DNA from 2 places in the Paenibacillus sp. KACC 21273 genome. Region 1 is predicted to be linked to the other one. Evidence: predicted binding sites of a transcription regulator. Region 1 holds the regulator's gene; the other holds the start of a gene.
The links. The regulator Rex, encoded in region 1, represses fermentation and respiration genes when NADH is low (regulators of the CRP and FNR family bind a similar motif). The targets are predictions, from matches to a motif close to TTGTGAAATATTTCACAA.
Positions count from the first base shown of each region.

Region 2: PQ460_RS11830 (L-lactate dehydrogenase) is a predicted target of Rex. The motif match lies at 3,149-3,166, and genes of this name have one in related genera.

Region 1 is NZ_CP117876.1:2,030,526-2,037,998, reverse strand. Features, by position in the region: gene PQ460_RS09265 (sugar ABC transporter substrate-binding protein) at 1-216, shown strand, start outside; gene PQ460_RS09260 (methyl-accepting chemotaxis protein) at 241-1,929, shown strand; gene PQ460_RS09255 (cell wall elongation regulator TseB-like domain-containing protein) at 2,022-2,567, opposite strand; gene PQ460_RS09250 (amidohydrolase) at 2,598-3,905, opposite strand; gene PQ460_RS09245 (redox-sensing transcriptional repressor Rex) at 3,898-4,545, opposite strand; gene dinG (ATP-dependent DNA helicase DinG) at 4,542-7,436, opposite strand.
Region 2 is NZ_CP117876.1:2,627,011-2,634,483, reverse strand. Features, by position in the region: gene PQ460_RS11850 (LLM class flavin-dependent oxidoreductase) at 1-141, shown strand, start outside; gene PQ460_RS11845 (SDR family NAD(P)-dependent oxidoreductase) at 310-1,056, opposite strand; gene PQ460_RS11840 (hypothetical protein) at 1,287-1,463, opposite strand; gene PQ460_RS11835 (WD40/YVTN/BNR-like repeat-containing protein) at 1,668-2,984, opposite strand; gene PQ460_RS11830 (L-lactate dehydrogenase) at 3,233-4,168, shown strand; gene PQ460_RS11825 (DUF3900 domain-containing protein) at 4,330-5,430, opposite strand; gene PQ460_RS11820 (DMT family transporter) at 5,524-6,504, opposite strand; gene PQ460_RS11815 (GntR family transcriptional regulator) at 6,501-7,193, opposite strand; gene PQ460_RS11810 (branched-chain amino acid transporter BcaP) at 7,345-7,473, opposite strand, start outside.

The DNA of each region.
Region 1 (7,473 bases):
TTTGCAGGTGTAGATGGTACGATGGATGCTTTGAATTTTATGAAAGCTAATAAATTAAAAGTTACCGTTTTTCAAAATGCATCAGCTCAAGGTAGTCAAGGTCTTCAAACAGCAATAGAAGCTGCTAATGGTAAACAAGTTCCTAAAGAAATCAGCATTCCTTATGAACTGATTACCCCAGCTAATGAAGAAAAGTATATAGCGAAATGGAAATAAGTATATATGAAGGAGTGGTCTGCGATGCGTCTATCTATCCTGCATAAGCTTTTAGCTGGATTTCTTGCCATTGCTCTTATTGCTGGCTGTGCGGGAGTGATCTATATTATGTCTCTTCAACAAATTCAGCAATCGATGAGTACAATTTTGGATCGTTATGTCACTCTAAAATCACAAGCAGATAATTTAAAATTTTATGCTACTACTCAAAATGGATATATGCAGACCTATATGCTGAGTCGCGATTCGTACTATGGTTCTCAATTATTAAGTACGAATGATCAGACGACCAAACTTTTGAATGAGATGAAAAGCTTAGTCGTCTCCAAAGAAGATACCGCTCAATTAGATTATATGCTGAAAATGAACGAGTATTACAAAACCCACGCCCAAGAACTGTTCAACCTGCCTCCTGCTCAAGTGGATCAATCTTATCTTGATGTGATTACCAGTGTTATTCCTGTAGGAAGTATTATTGTTAAGTTTGCTCAACAATTTTCGGATCAACAAGATGCTTTGATGACGGCTGCCAAAGATGAAAATACACAAAAAATAGCACATGTTCGCCAGCTAGCTATCGCAATCAGCATCATTAACTTCGCATTAGCGATTATTATTGGCATCTTTATTTCACGTCTTATCTCCAAACCATTACAAAAATTAAGTAAAGCAGCCAAATCTATTTCTACAGGGGATCTCAATATTGAAGATGTAAATGTTAAGCAAAAAGATGAATTAGGGGAGTTAGCTATTTCCTTTAATAGTATGAAAAATAACTTGCGTCATCTTGTTCATGAAATTAATGATAATGCTTCACAGGTTATTACAATTTCTAAAGATGTTGCTAGTGGTACGTCTGAAACAGGTAAAGCTGCTGAACACGTTGCAGACATTATGTCTGATCTATCTAGCAGTACACAGGATCAAGTTAAAATTGTAGAAGGTGGATTACAAACTGTCTATGATGTTAATAAGGATATTCAGCAGATTGATCAAAGTAGCCAGCAAGCGATGAGCGTTGCGCAACAAGCACAAAGTCAAGCGCTACTCGGTAATCAAGAAATAGTACATGTTATGAACCAAATGGATCAAATTCATCAACGTATGAGTAAATTGGAAGTGATTATTTCTTCGTTAAACAAACGCTCTGGAGAAATTGAAGAAATCAATAATGCAATTTCTTCGATTGCAGCTCAGACGGGTCTTCTTTCTCTCAATGCAGCAATTGAAGCTGCACGTGCAGGTGAACACGGACGTGGATTTGCTGTAGTTACTTCCGAAATCCGTAAACTTTCTAACGAAACCAATGAATCCGTAGATCGGGTGAGAGCACTTGTCAATGCTATTCAAAGTGAAACAAAAGGTGCTACCAAATCGGTGGAAAACATGGTTAAAGAAGTAAGTCAAGGTATTGCTGCGGCTCATTCTGTAGGTAATTTGTTTAATACCATTAAATCTCTAACCGATCATACCACTTCTGAAATTAAAGAAGTGACTGATTCTATCCATCATTTATCGGAACATTCACAGAAGATTGTCAAATCTATGGAAAATATCTCAAGCTTGACCGATCATGTTGCTTCTAACACTGAAAGCGTAAGTGCAGCTACAGAAGAACAATTAGCTTTCTTGGAAGAAAGTACAGCTCATACCGCTACACTTCATTCTATGGCTGAGAAATTACAAAATACGGTACTGCAATTCCGTTTATAATCTATGCTTAATTAACAAAAAAGCATGATCTTTGGATTCAGTATATGAATTCCTTAGATCATGCTTTTTTATATGGTTTGAGCTTGATGATGTTATTCTTGCCCTGTTCCTTTTAAAGTTGCAGGCAATTCCATAGGTCCACCTAATTTGGTTCCATCACGGAAATTGTAGAAAAGATAATAATAACGTTCATTCAGTTTGGCAAAAACTTGCCATGCATATTTTCCATTATATGAGCCAGGTACAATTCGTACAGCTTCTGCTCCAGGCAAATCTTTTTGCAAAAGATCGGTGGCGGCTTGATAGGATACTGTACCTGCTGTTTTCTCAACATGCACTGCATTAGCTCCTTCTGCTACCGAACCGTCTATATTAAATTTGACCCAGACCATTAGATCTTCTTGTGCTGTATTTTTACCTTCTACAACCCAATACGTTGAACTATCTGTCCAGACGGAATTGAACGTACGCGTCACAGATACAATATCCGCTTTTTCCTGTGCGCTGTTAATAGCCAGTTGTTCTTTACTCCATGGCTTTGCCATTACATGCACATAAAATTGATTTACACCTAAAATCAGCAATCCTACTACAACGATAATGATTGCAATCCACTTGCCACTTCCCAAATTTCGCAAAACACGCCATCCTTTCCTGTCGACTTCCAGTTAGCGTTTAAGCAAACCTTCAAAAGCACTTTGGGCTTCATGACGAATTTTTTCTTCATCCAATGTTAATGATATACCGTCTTTGATCAATTGCTTACCGTCTACCCAGACATGCAATACATCTTTAGCAGATGCAGAATAGATTGTATGTGAAATAAAATCAGTACGTGGTAAGAAATGCGGTTGATCTACATTAAGTGCTGTAATATCAGCTTTCATTCCTACAGCGAATGTACCTACATCATTCAAAAATACAGATCTTGCACCGTATTCAGTACCCATTTTCAATGCTTCTAATGCAGGCACAGCTGTTGGATCGCCGGATACTCCTTTATGAATAAGAGCAGCCAAACGCATTTCTTCAAACATATCCAGATTGTTATTACTTGCCGGGCCATCTGTTCCCAAAGACACAACAACGCCTGCACGCAACAGATCAGGTACACGTGCTACACCACTTGCTAATTTGAGGTTACTACCCGGGTTATGAGAAATCGCTACTTTATTCTCAGCAAGCACTTCGATCTCTTCATCATTCAAATGAACAGCATGCGCTAACAATGCTGGACGAGTGAAAAATCCTAATTTCTCCAAATGAGCTACAGGACGTAATCCATAATCTGTAACGTTTAATTGAACTTCTGCTAGTGTCTCAGACATATGTGTATGCAGCGGCAAATCCAAATCATGAGCTGCTTGTACAAATTGTTCGATGTATGCAGGTGGACAAGTATACGGTGCATGTGGAGACATCATCGTTGTAATACGTCCATTCGCTTGACCATGCCAATCACGTGCAAAGTCGATTGATTGTTTTAGCTTTTGCTTTTGTTCTTCTTCTGAACACAAGCCGATTACACCACGCATCAATACTGCACGCATACCCGATTGTTCTACCACTTCGGCTACACGTTCTGAGCGATCATACATATCGAGGAATGTAGTTGTACCGCCTTTTAACATTTCTAATACAGACAGAGCAGTTCCCCAGTACACATCGTCACTTGTAAATTTCGCTTCCATCGGCCACATTTTTTCTTGTAACCATACTTGTAGAGCAAGATCATCTCCATATCCACGTAACAACGACATCGCTGCATGACCATGACTGTTGACTAGACCCGGAATAAAGAACAAATGATTGCCATCCACTACGGTTGTGTCTTCTTCGATCACAGGTTCTTCTTCTCCAAGATACGTAATCCATCCATCTTCAATCACCATATGTCCAAAAAGCATTGATTTCTCTTCGCTCATTACAGCAAACATACCGTTTTTGATGACCCATTTGTTCGAGGTGTTATTCATTAGTTTCATGTTCCTTTCCATCTTCCAGATAATAGGCAAGGCTTAATAAATCCGTTGTAAAATCAGCAGTATGCACACGAATATGCGGTGGAGCTTTCAAAATAATCGGTGCAAAGTTCAAAATAGCCTCGACCCCTGCTTCAATTAACTGATCTGCTACACGCTGTGCTTCAACATTAGGCACTGTAACAATTCCGATACGAATACTTCTCGCTTTGACTGTAATTCCAAGTTCATCAATAGGCTGTACGACTAATGTATTGATTAAAGAGCCTACTTTCGAATCGTTGGAATCAAACACAGCTACGATTTTCATTGTTTCTTTTAGATACATATTATAGTTAGAAAGGGCATGCCCTAGATTACCAGCGCCTACAAGTGCCACATTGATTTGTTGATCTAATTTTAAAATATGACGTATTTTCTCAATCAAATACGATACATCATAACCGATCCCTTTACGTCCAAAATCTCCAAAATAAGCTAAATCTTTGCGAATTTGTGCTGGATTCAAGTCTAATTTTTGTCCCAGTTCTTGCGAAGACACTGTAGGAACTTCACGTGTGTGAAGTTCGTTCAGATATCTAAGGTATACAGGTAGTCTTCGCACGACTGCTTCTGATATTTTGTCGGATTTCATGCTTGCTCCCCCTCTTGATTTACAGTTTCCTTTTCAGGTTCGGCCTGGCTAAGCCATTCTGTAATACGGGGTACCATCTGCTCTGTCGGCATATGTTCCATTTTGGGACCGGGCAATGAATATAGAAAATGCTTGCCATAATAGGACTCGATCACACGAGTGTCATAGACAATAACGATTCCCCGATCACTAGATGTCCGTACTAATCTACCAAAACCTTGTTTGAAACGGATAACTGCTTGCGGTACAGATAATTTCATAAATGGATTTTTCTTTTCTTTTTTCAGCCGTTCACTTTTGGCTTCAAGCAGTGGATGATTAGGCGGTTGAAAAGGTAAACGTACGATCGCCAGACAGGTTAACGCTTCGCCTGGAATATCGACCCCTTCCCAGAAGCTACTTGTACCCAGTAACACCGAAGCGGAACGCTCTTGGAATCTTCGAGTGAGCTTGGTACGACTTCCTCCATCGACCCCTTGTCCAAATACTGCAATATCGCTATGTGATAACTTCTCTTTCAATGGCTCATACACCTGCTTGAGCATCCGATAAGAGGTAAATAACACCATCATTCGTCCATTGGTCGCTTTGGCAGTCTCCGCTAATGAGTTCGCTAACGTATCTACAAAGAACGCATCACCAACACTGCCTTTGACACTTGGAAAATCGCGCGGAATTAACAACAGCGATTGCTCACGATAATTGAAAGGTGAAGATAACTGTTCAGTCATCAATCGACCTTCTTTTTCCGCTTCTACAAGCCCTAACTGTTCAATCATATATTGAAATTTCTTTTCTATTGATAAAGTAGCTGATGTCAAAATAATACTTTTCTTTTTATCAAAAAAGTACTCTTTCAATTGCTTGCTCACATCAACCGGTACAGCATACATCTGTAAAGACTTGCTACGGTAATTCCCATTAGCTTCATACCAGTAGACTGTATCTGTACTTTCCAGCTTCACAAATTGACGCAGATCATCTCGTACCACTGTTAAGTCTTTGAATAGACCCGACACATCTGTTACCAGACTATCTGTGCCTAACTGCTCATCGCTGTCTTTGATCTGATTCATCACTTGCTCGCCTTTACGAATCAACTGACTAAGGCCGATATGAATCTGATTCTCAAGCTCTGTAATCACATTCCATTCGGTCGGTTGCTTTTCCGGTAAAAGTCGAAGCGTGAACTGCCCGGCTTCACCAGGAGCGGCATCACTACGCTGAGGTAACAAAGCAAATAGTAACTCACTTAATTTATCCCAGTTTTCTTTGACATCTACAATTTCAGGATATAGATTATCAATCGCTATCGCCCAATCCATACCACGTTCATTGCCAGAAGAACCTAATTGTTGACGCAAAATCGCTAACTGACCATTTTTGCTGTCTTTGAACAATCTTAACAGTGGATGAACCAATGTGAAATATTTCATATGCATACCCAAGTGCTTACCTGCAACATCTTCTAGATGATGTGCTTCATCAATAACCAAGCGATCATAAGCAGGTAACAATTGATGCCCTGCTTTGACATCGGTAAATAATTTCGAGTGATTGGTAATGACTACATCTGCTGTACCTGCTTCATGCTTCGCACGATGGTAAAAACATTTGCGGAACCATGGACATGCACGACCCAGACAAGAATCGGTATCACTGGCTACCGTTTCCCAGAAGTCAGCACCACGATTACCCATATTGAGTTCTTCATCATCGCCAGTTTCTGTCGCATTTAACCAGACAATCATTTGAGCTGCAATCAATACATCTTCTTTAGGGCTTTGAAATTCTTTTGTATTTATTTTATGCTCAAATTTGCGCAGACACAAATAATGCTGGCGTCCTTTGAATACGGCAGCACGAAATGCAAATGGAACAACTTGAGTCAATAATGGAATATCGCGTTCTCGCAACTGTTCTTGCAAGTTAATCGTATGCGTACTTACCATGACACGATCGTTTTCTTTGACACTATGATAAATCGAAGGTAATAAGTACCCTAGCGATTTGCCTGTTCCTGTTCCTGCTTCGATCAATAGATGCTTATCATCGGTCATCGCTTTGATCACTTCTTCAAACATACGATTCTGCGGTTCCCGTTCTTCATAGTTAGGAAGCAGATTACGTAAGTTTTGTTTCACTTGCTCTAAAAATTCATCAAATGAAACATCTGCAAGTGGCATATTACCTCGCTCTTCATGAGCCGGCAAAATTTCATTCCAATCGCCTACTTTTAACGCCAATTGACGGAAAAAGCGATGTTCGTCCAAATCTTGAATCGGCTGTGCTTCTTTCTCCATCCGCACGCCATCAAAATACCAACCGAGATCACTATCCTGATTATCAAATAATTCAGATAAACGCTGGACTGTAATTAATGGTAGATCATTTAACTCTTCCAAGCACTTTAGAAATACATGAGCAGTCGCTAACGCATCACTATCTGCTTGATGAGGACGATCATGAACGAATCCCAAGTCTTTACTTACCATGCTTAACTGGTAGCTCGATAGATTCGGGAAAAAGATACGTAACAGATCCATCGTATCCAGCACTCGACCTGTAAATGCCAAATATCCAGTCTGATCCAAAGCGCGTTGCAAAAATCCTAAATCAAAACCGACATTGTGCCCGACAAGCACAGCATCTTCTAATAGAGGAATCATCTCCAAAATAACATCGTCTAACTCTGGAGCGTTCTCTACATCTTCATTTTTAATTCCTGTTAAACCTTCTATAAAAGGAGGAATCGGCACTCCCGGCTTCACCATAGAAGAATATACAGTAGAAATACTTAAATCATGATCTATAATGGCAAGCCCAACTTGAATAATATCATCGGTGGACTGAGTACCTGTGGTCTCAAAATCCAGTACGGCAAATTTCATGGATGTCTAAATCCTCTCCTTGCTGTCGTCTCAACCT
Region 2 (7,473 bases), 600 kb from region 1:
CTGATCGAATATGCAGAGATTGGCATTACTTCTTTTATTCTATCCAGCTATCCTCATTTAGAAGAAGCACAGATTTTTGGTGAAAGCACATTGCCATTATTTAAAGAAAAATGGAGTAAGCGCCTAGTGACTTCTAATTAATAGCAAGTGATCATTCGATTGGAATTGGGCTTGAGTTATATTTCAAGCTAAATTTATATGCTTACGAATAGATACACTACGATACAAATTCAACAGATTGCATGTATATACAAAAAAAGAGGTGCGACTATATCGCATCTCTTTTTGTTATGTGCATTATACTATGTTCTACTCTACATAGATCATTTTGCGTGTCATTCCACCATCTACAATTAATTCTGCACCTGTAATAAAAGAATTTTCTGGATCGGTCAAAAATAAACAGGTTCTTGCAACATCTTGAGGTGTACCTACACGTCCAGCAGGATGTTGCTCATGATCTTCTTTTTTCAACGCACTATAATCACCTGTCTCGATCCAACCGGGGCTAATCGCGTTAACAGTAATATGATCAGGGCCAAGTGATACAGACAAAGCATGCGTAATCGCTGTAATACCGCCTTTAGAAGCAGCATAAGCTTCAGAGTGAGGCTCAGACATATGAGCACGTGTTGAGGAAATATTGACGATCGAACCACCTTCATGATCACGCATCACTTTGGCCGCTTCACGTGATACCAGAAAGCATGCTCTTACATTGGTGTTCATTACATCGTCCCACTCATCTAGACTTAATTCATAAGGAGATTTCCAGCGGGATACCCCAGCATTGTTGATTACTATATCTATCTGTCCGGTCGTATTTACAATTTCTTGAATCGTATCGATTACATCTTGTTCACGACGTACATCACAAGGTAGAAAATGAGCTTGTCCACCACTTTCACGAATAGTCGCGGCAACTGAAGCACCTTCTGGCTCTAACGTATCTGTTAAAAATACGATAGCTCCTTCTGCGGCATAACTTTCGGCTACAGCTTTACCGATTCCTTTGGCTGCACCGGTTACGATAACTGTTTTAGAAGCATATTTCATAATGTATCCCCTTTGGAGTTCGTCTATAAGTACGATGGTTCTATACTGCTTATTTCAACGATTAAGAGCATTACGAAACATACCTGTCTAGCTCATATGTAATCTGGTAGTCTAAAAATCAACAAAGGAACACACTTCTTATCTATCTGTGAAGTGTGTTCCTTTATGAAGTGCCGGTATATAATCCTTTGGAATGTCTAGTCTGACCTGTAAATAAGCTTGCTGATCGATTATGCATAATACGCTTGTAAAAGCTCCTGAGTATCATCTTTAGCGGCATCCAATACACCTTGATCTGCCCAACATGCTTTGCAAGCTTCTTCTTCACGACATTCATTAGCATCTAGACAAGTGTAGCAAAGGTTCATGTAAAAGTTAGTAAGATTTTCATTAGTATTGTTTCTCATCTTAATCATCTCCTTGTTTTTTCTACATCCCAAGCATAACTGATTTAAAACTACATTAATGTGATTTTTTTCACAATCAACAAAGAATTTTAAATTATTTTTTGATGTTCTAAAAAGAAGCTATTGTGATATACAAAAGATCGATGACACAACCCCATATTGGCGTACGTCATCGATCTTTTTTACTTATCTGCTATTATTTTTTTATAGTACATGCCATGTTTTGCCACCGTCTGTCGTCTGCATTAATAAAGAACGTCGTTCTTCATTTTTGGCAACTAATAACCAGCCTACATCCGCAGAGAAAAATTGCAATTTAACCAATTCAGGATATTTATTCAATGTGTTCTGCAATGTGTTATTGATAGGTAAAGCTTTCCATGTTTTGCCTTGATTAGCTGTACGGTACACGATGCCATTGACTACAGACCAACCGATTTTATCATTTAAAAAAGTAGGTCCCATCGATTGATTGACTCCGGTCTGCGCTTGTAGAGCAAATGGAGCAAAGTTCCATGTCTTCCCTGCATCATGAGTAAAGTATCCGTTATAGCTAGTCTGGCTATCTTTCACACAACCAATATTCATCCAGCCTGCTGTTTTGCTATCACCAAAAAATTGAGGTTTGCCTGTGGTGAAAGAATGACAAGCTGGCAATTTTTTATTTTTATCAAAGTCTGGCCCTGTTTTCCAGGTTTTGCCCCCATTACTTGTAATATATAAATGAGGTGTACCATGTTGTTCCAGAGTTACAAATCCATTGTTACGATCTCGAAAAGACATTCCTACCAGCTTACCTAATTGCGGGATCGCTTGAGCGGTTGAACCTTCAGTTACAAATACGCCTGTGTTTTGCATAATTTTTTTCCATGTGTTACCACCATCGGTAGTGGTATATAATGCTTTCTCTTGCATATCTGCTGAATCTTTTGATGAATCCAAAGAAGTCATTACCCAACCATTGCTACTATCAATAAAATAAATGCCCAATACAGTAGCTTCATCATTTAATGTAGCAAAGTTCCAATTTTGCCCGCCATCAGTAGTATGCAGAATCAGTGTTTCTCCTACACCTGACGCATTGCGAATCACCCAGCCGTTATTTTGATTCAGGAAAAAGATATCTTTGCCATACGTAGGTGGTTCTGAAAAAGTGACCGTTTGTGCAGGAGATACATTATCCCATGTGTCTCCACTATCCTGTGTAACATATATACGTAATTCGTTACGGGTTACACCCCACGCAAGCCCTGCACTAGCACTTAGTAGTTGAAAGTCTGTCAGTCTTGTCTGAATCTTATATCCTCTTTCAGCAGAAGATCCCCCCTGCTTCGTATCGGATGTTGCTGTATGGTTAAGGGTAAGTGTCTGCCCCTGATCTTCAGTTTGCATTTTTTTGAGTTCTTGAGTTGATGCTTTGTCTGCTGCTGGATCATAATCACTTGTAGAAGATTGACAAGCACTAAGTACAAACACAAGTGTAATCCATATGAAAAGCGCTTTGCGCATAGTTAACTTCATTCCTTCGCTCCTTCCGCACTTACATAAAGCTATCGTATTTCAATTATTCATGACCCTTATAAGAGTAAACTAAAATGAACATAGGTTGTTTACAGAAAAGTTACAAGCGATTACAGATTTCGCTGTTTTAGCAGGGTTTTCAGCGACTTTGTGCATTTGCTGATGTGTGATCCTTTTTACATTGGTCGCGCTTTCCGTTACAATAGTAGCGAATCTGTAACAAAGATCAATTAAGGAGATGATAAAAAATGACAGTATCTGAATCTGTATCCAAGCCCCACCGTGTCGTTGTTATTGGCACAGGAGCCGTAGGCTCCACAACCGCTTACACCCTTCTACTCCACAAGAGAATGTCTGAACTCGTCTTTATTGATGCGAATCACAACAAAGCTCTTGGCGAAGCACTCGATATGAACCACGGACTCCCATTTGTCGGCGGCGTCAAACTATGGGCAGGTGATTATTCGGATTGCAAAGACGCAGATATTATCATTATCGCTGCCGGTTCAAATCAACGTCCAGGCGAAACCCGGATCGATTTGTTAAATCGGAACTCAGCCATCTTCGAAGAGATTATTTCGAATATTACGAAATATAATAATAGTGGTATTCTACTGATCGCTACTAATCCAGTAGATATACTCAGTTATGTATCCTGGAAAAAAAGCGGTTGGCCATCTAATCGAGTGATTGGTTCCGGTACATTACTCGATAGCGCACGCTTCCGTTATTTAATTGGTAAGGAAAAAGGTATTGATCCTCGTAGTATTCATGCTCATATTATTGGTGAACATGGTGATTCCGAGTTGCCGGTATGGAGTCTGTCTAATATTGCAGGAGCTCCACTGGATTTTGAAGAAGACAAACAAAACGAAATCTTTGAAAATACGAAAAACGCCGCTTACGAAATTATCAATGCTAAAGGCTCTACATCGTATGCAATAGCACTCGCACTAGACCGCATTGTAGCCGCTATTTTGCAAAATGAACACGCTGTATTGAATGTATCTTCTCTACTTGAAGATTATCATGGAATCTCTGATGTATATCTCGGTGTACCTGCAATTGTCGGTCGAGATGGTATTCAGGCAAAACTACCGATTCCTATGAATGAGCATGAAGAACAATTACTACGTGATTCTGCGAAAAAACTGAAAGATCAGATTGCACAGCTAGATATTTAAGTCGTATATAGATAACTATAGACTATATTCTATTCATATGACAAATCTCTAATTCATCTATATCTATAGAATGACTTCTCAGTATAAAAAAAGTGGATTTAGGTGTAAAACCCTGAATCCACTTTTTTTGATTGTATAGATCAAATTTTGCTGTTATCTGATCAATAAGGAATATCATCATCACGTTCAGGTGCTTCATTGGCGCGATCTACTAATCGTCTAGCGACCACTTCAAAAGACTCCGGCTGTAACAGTTCGACCGGGGAAAATCCTTTATCAAATGTAAACGCATCGCCTTCAATCACCATTGCATAATGATCGCCTAATTTGGCAATATGCAGTCGGTATCCGTAATCAGCTAGTAGTCCACGAATACTGGTATCCCCTAGCTTCATTTTGATCTCAATCTCTGGCTTGATCTCTACGATACGCTCTGCCGCTTCGATCACATGTTGAGGTTCCCATTTTTCTTGAATATCGCGTTTTTCACTGGCTGCCCATAATTCTAGATCATGCTCTTCCTGTTGACGTTCTAGGTTAGCCGCATCCGGCCACTTTTCTTCCACATAAGTCTGTACATAATCCATTACTCGTTCATTTACAATCTCAGGAATAGATTGTTCATACGTAATATATTTCAAAAAGTCTTCAAAGTACCGCGCATGGGACGATTGATGAATTTTGAGCTCCCATTCTTCAATCATTCCTTCTTCTGGCATATGAGGATATTGGATCGATTTCATATTCCGAGCACTGATCGCCATTTCCACTTCGCTAATCAGACTACGTTCATCAGAGATACGTGCAATCCGCTGTTCAAAATCACATTTCATTACAAAAATAAATGGATCGTCAAAATGGGTATCTAGCTTTGCTTGTGTAATAATCAATGCTCCTCCACGTACAGAGCTTGTTTCCAGATAGCTACGTACCAGATCGTCGCAAGCATTTTTGAAATCTTCTTTGTTATCAACAGCTCTAAGGCGAGTAAATAGATTGAAGTTGGGATTACTGGTCAATTCATGTCCCGGTTCTACTAAAAATGTACCTATTTTGGTAGGCGGTTGTTCTGTGCCTGGATTTTTTTCTACTTTGCGCTTAGCGGTACGAGTAAATTCAGCATGAAGAAATTTTTTGATTTCACTTTCTTCATACTCATCGTCATCTAATGTCTGATAATGTTTATAATTTTTGTTCGTCTGCCCTTCTTTGCCTTCAACTTGCAGTACAAAAAAAGATAAAAATTGAATATCAAATCGCATAATAAACTCCTTTAATATCGCTCAATTATTCGCATAATGATCAGTGACAATAATCTGATCATGACCGAATTGTACATTATCTCCGTAAAAACATTACATTACTGATTGATTGGATTTTCGCTTGCGGGTGATACCTGGTTCACGAATCGATAACCATGCGTTAACGCCCATGCCACCGATCACCAGTATCAATCCTACCCACATTCCTATAGAGGATAGCATTACACCCAGAAGCAACCATTCTCCCAGTAAAGTGAATACGACTTCTAACGCTTGGGTTGCTTCTACAGTCGCTAGACGAGCAGGATGGTGTCTTACTTGATCGGTAGCCCCGAAGAACAACACGGTAGCTACAACGCCGGAGAATAGCGCCACTAGAAATGTCTGTCCTGTCTGTGCAGTAGAAGGCAGTCCTGAGTGCATATAACCAATCCAAGCCAAAATGATCCATACGGGAAGACTGGCAATACTCATTCCCAGTGTTCGCTGAAAAGCATCCAATCGTCCATCACAGACTTCCATCATTTTACGATTGCCTAACGGATAAGCAAAAGCAGCAATAGTGATAAGGACAATGCCTTGCCAGCTAGCGCCTTCTGTATGTTGTCTAATTTGCTCCCATTGCATTAATGCAATTCCTGTCAAAATAATTAACGCTGCTAACATCCCTGCTCTCGGTATCTTGCCCCGTTCTTTGATCGGGCCTTCAGGTGTATACCGGACAAATAGAAATAATGGCGACATAATCATACCCGCAACAATCGTCATTTCAAAAGCCGCTGCTGTTAACCAACCCGGTGAATAGATAGCCGCCGCACACAGCGGTGCATAAAACAAACCAAAACCGATAATACTCCATATCAACCACTGGATAGGAGATTTCTTCATTTCAAGCCATAACGATTGTAGATTACCACGTAGAATAACCAGTATAGCCAGTAAAGGGATCATAAAAAAGTAGCGAAGCGATGCACTCCATAACCAGCTTCCTCCACTAACTTCCATCGATCGATTCAGTACAAATGTAAAAGCAAAAAAGAATGCCGCCGCGACACCAATCAGAACAGCTTTCATCGTTCACCTTGATCGGTAGCAGATTGGGTATGATCAGCCGAAGAAGCTAACCAGTTACCCAGACTCATCCAATTCTGTTCTATTCGTTCCGCAGTTAATAGACTTTCTTTTGCTTCACAAGCTTCTATAATCAATCGATGGTCTTCGGGGGAATGCGTATGATCAATACTGCTGAATTTGGCGTATTCTAATCGTCTAATCTTTGGCATGACCCGGTTTAATGCGGCTATAATTTCGGGATTATGGGCTTGTTGTACGAATACATCATGAAATTGATCATCTGCTTGAATAGCAGCAGAAGCATTCTGCTGTTGAAGAGCAGTAATCAACTCTTGATTGAACTGTTTTAGCATATCATAATGTGAGGTATCCAAGTAAGGAATAGATAAGCGTGCCGCCAAACTATGTAATACTGCGGCCACTGTAAAAGCATGTACTGCTGATTGTTCGTATAAAGGAGCAACCCGCGTAACAGCTCCTGGAAAAGACTCGATTAACCCTTCATCCTCCAATCGTTTGAGTGCTTCACGTACCGGAGTACGACTTACTCCGAATTGCTCTGCTAATTCTGTATCGTTTAATTTCTGCTCGGGCAATAATTCTAAAGTCACAATGCCTTGTTTGAGCGTATCGTAGACTTGATCACGTAGCGTCGGTCGACTTATTTTTTGTATAAGATTATTTTTCATAAAACCAATATATTGCATATTGGATATAATCTCAATACTTTTAGCCTTATCTGTTGATCAATATCCTGCAATATAAGCAAAAAATCCTCCAAACTGCGATATCAACCACAGTTCAGAGGATTTTGTTTAGAATTACAATAATATTATAAGATTAACGATTTTTGCGGTTTGGATTCAGTAGACTATGATTACGTCCATATGCGAAGTAAATCAACAATCCGACAAACAACCAGATAAAGAATACGATCCAAGTCAATGGTGCAAGGCGAGTCATTAAGTA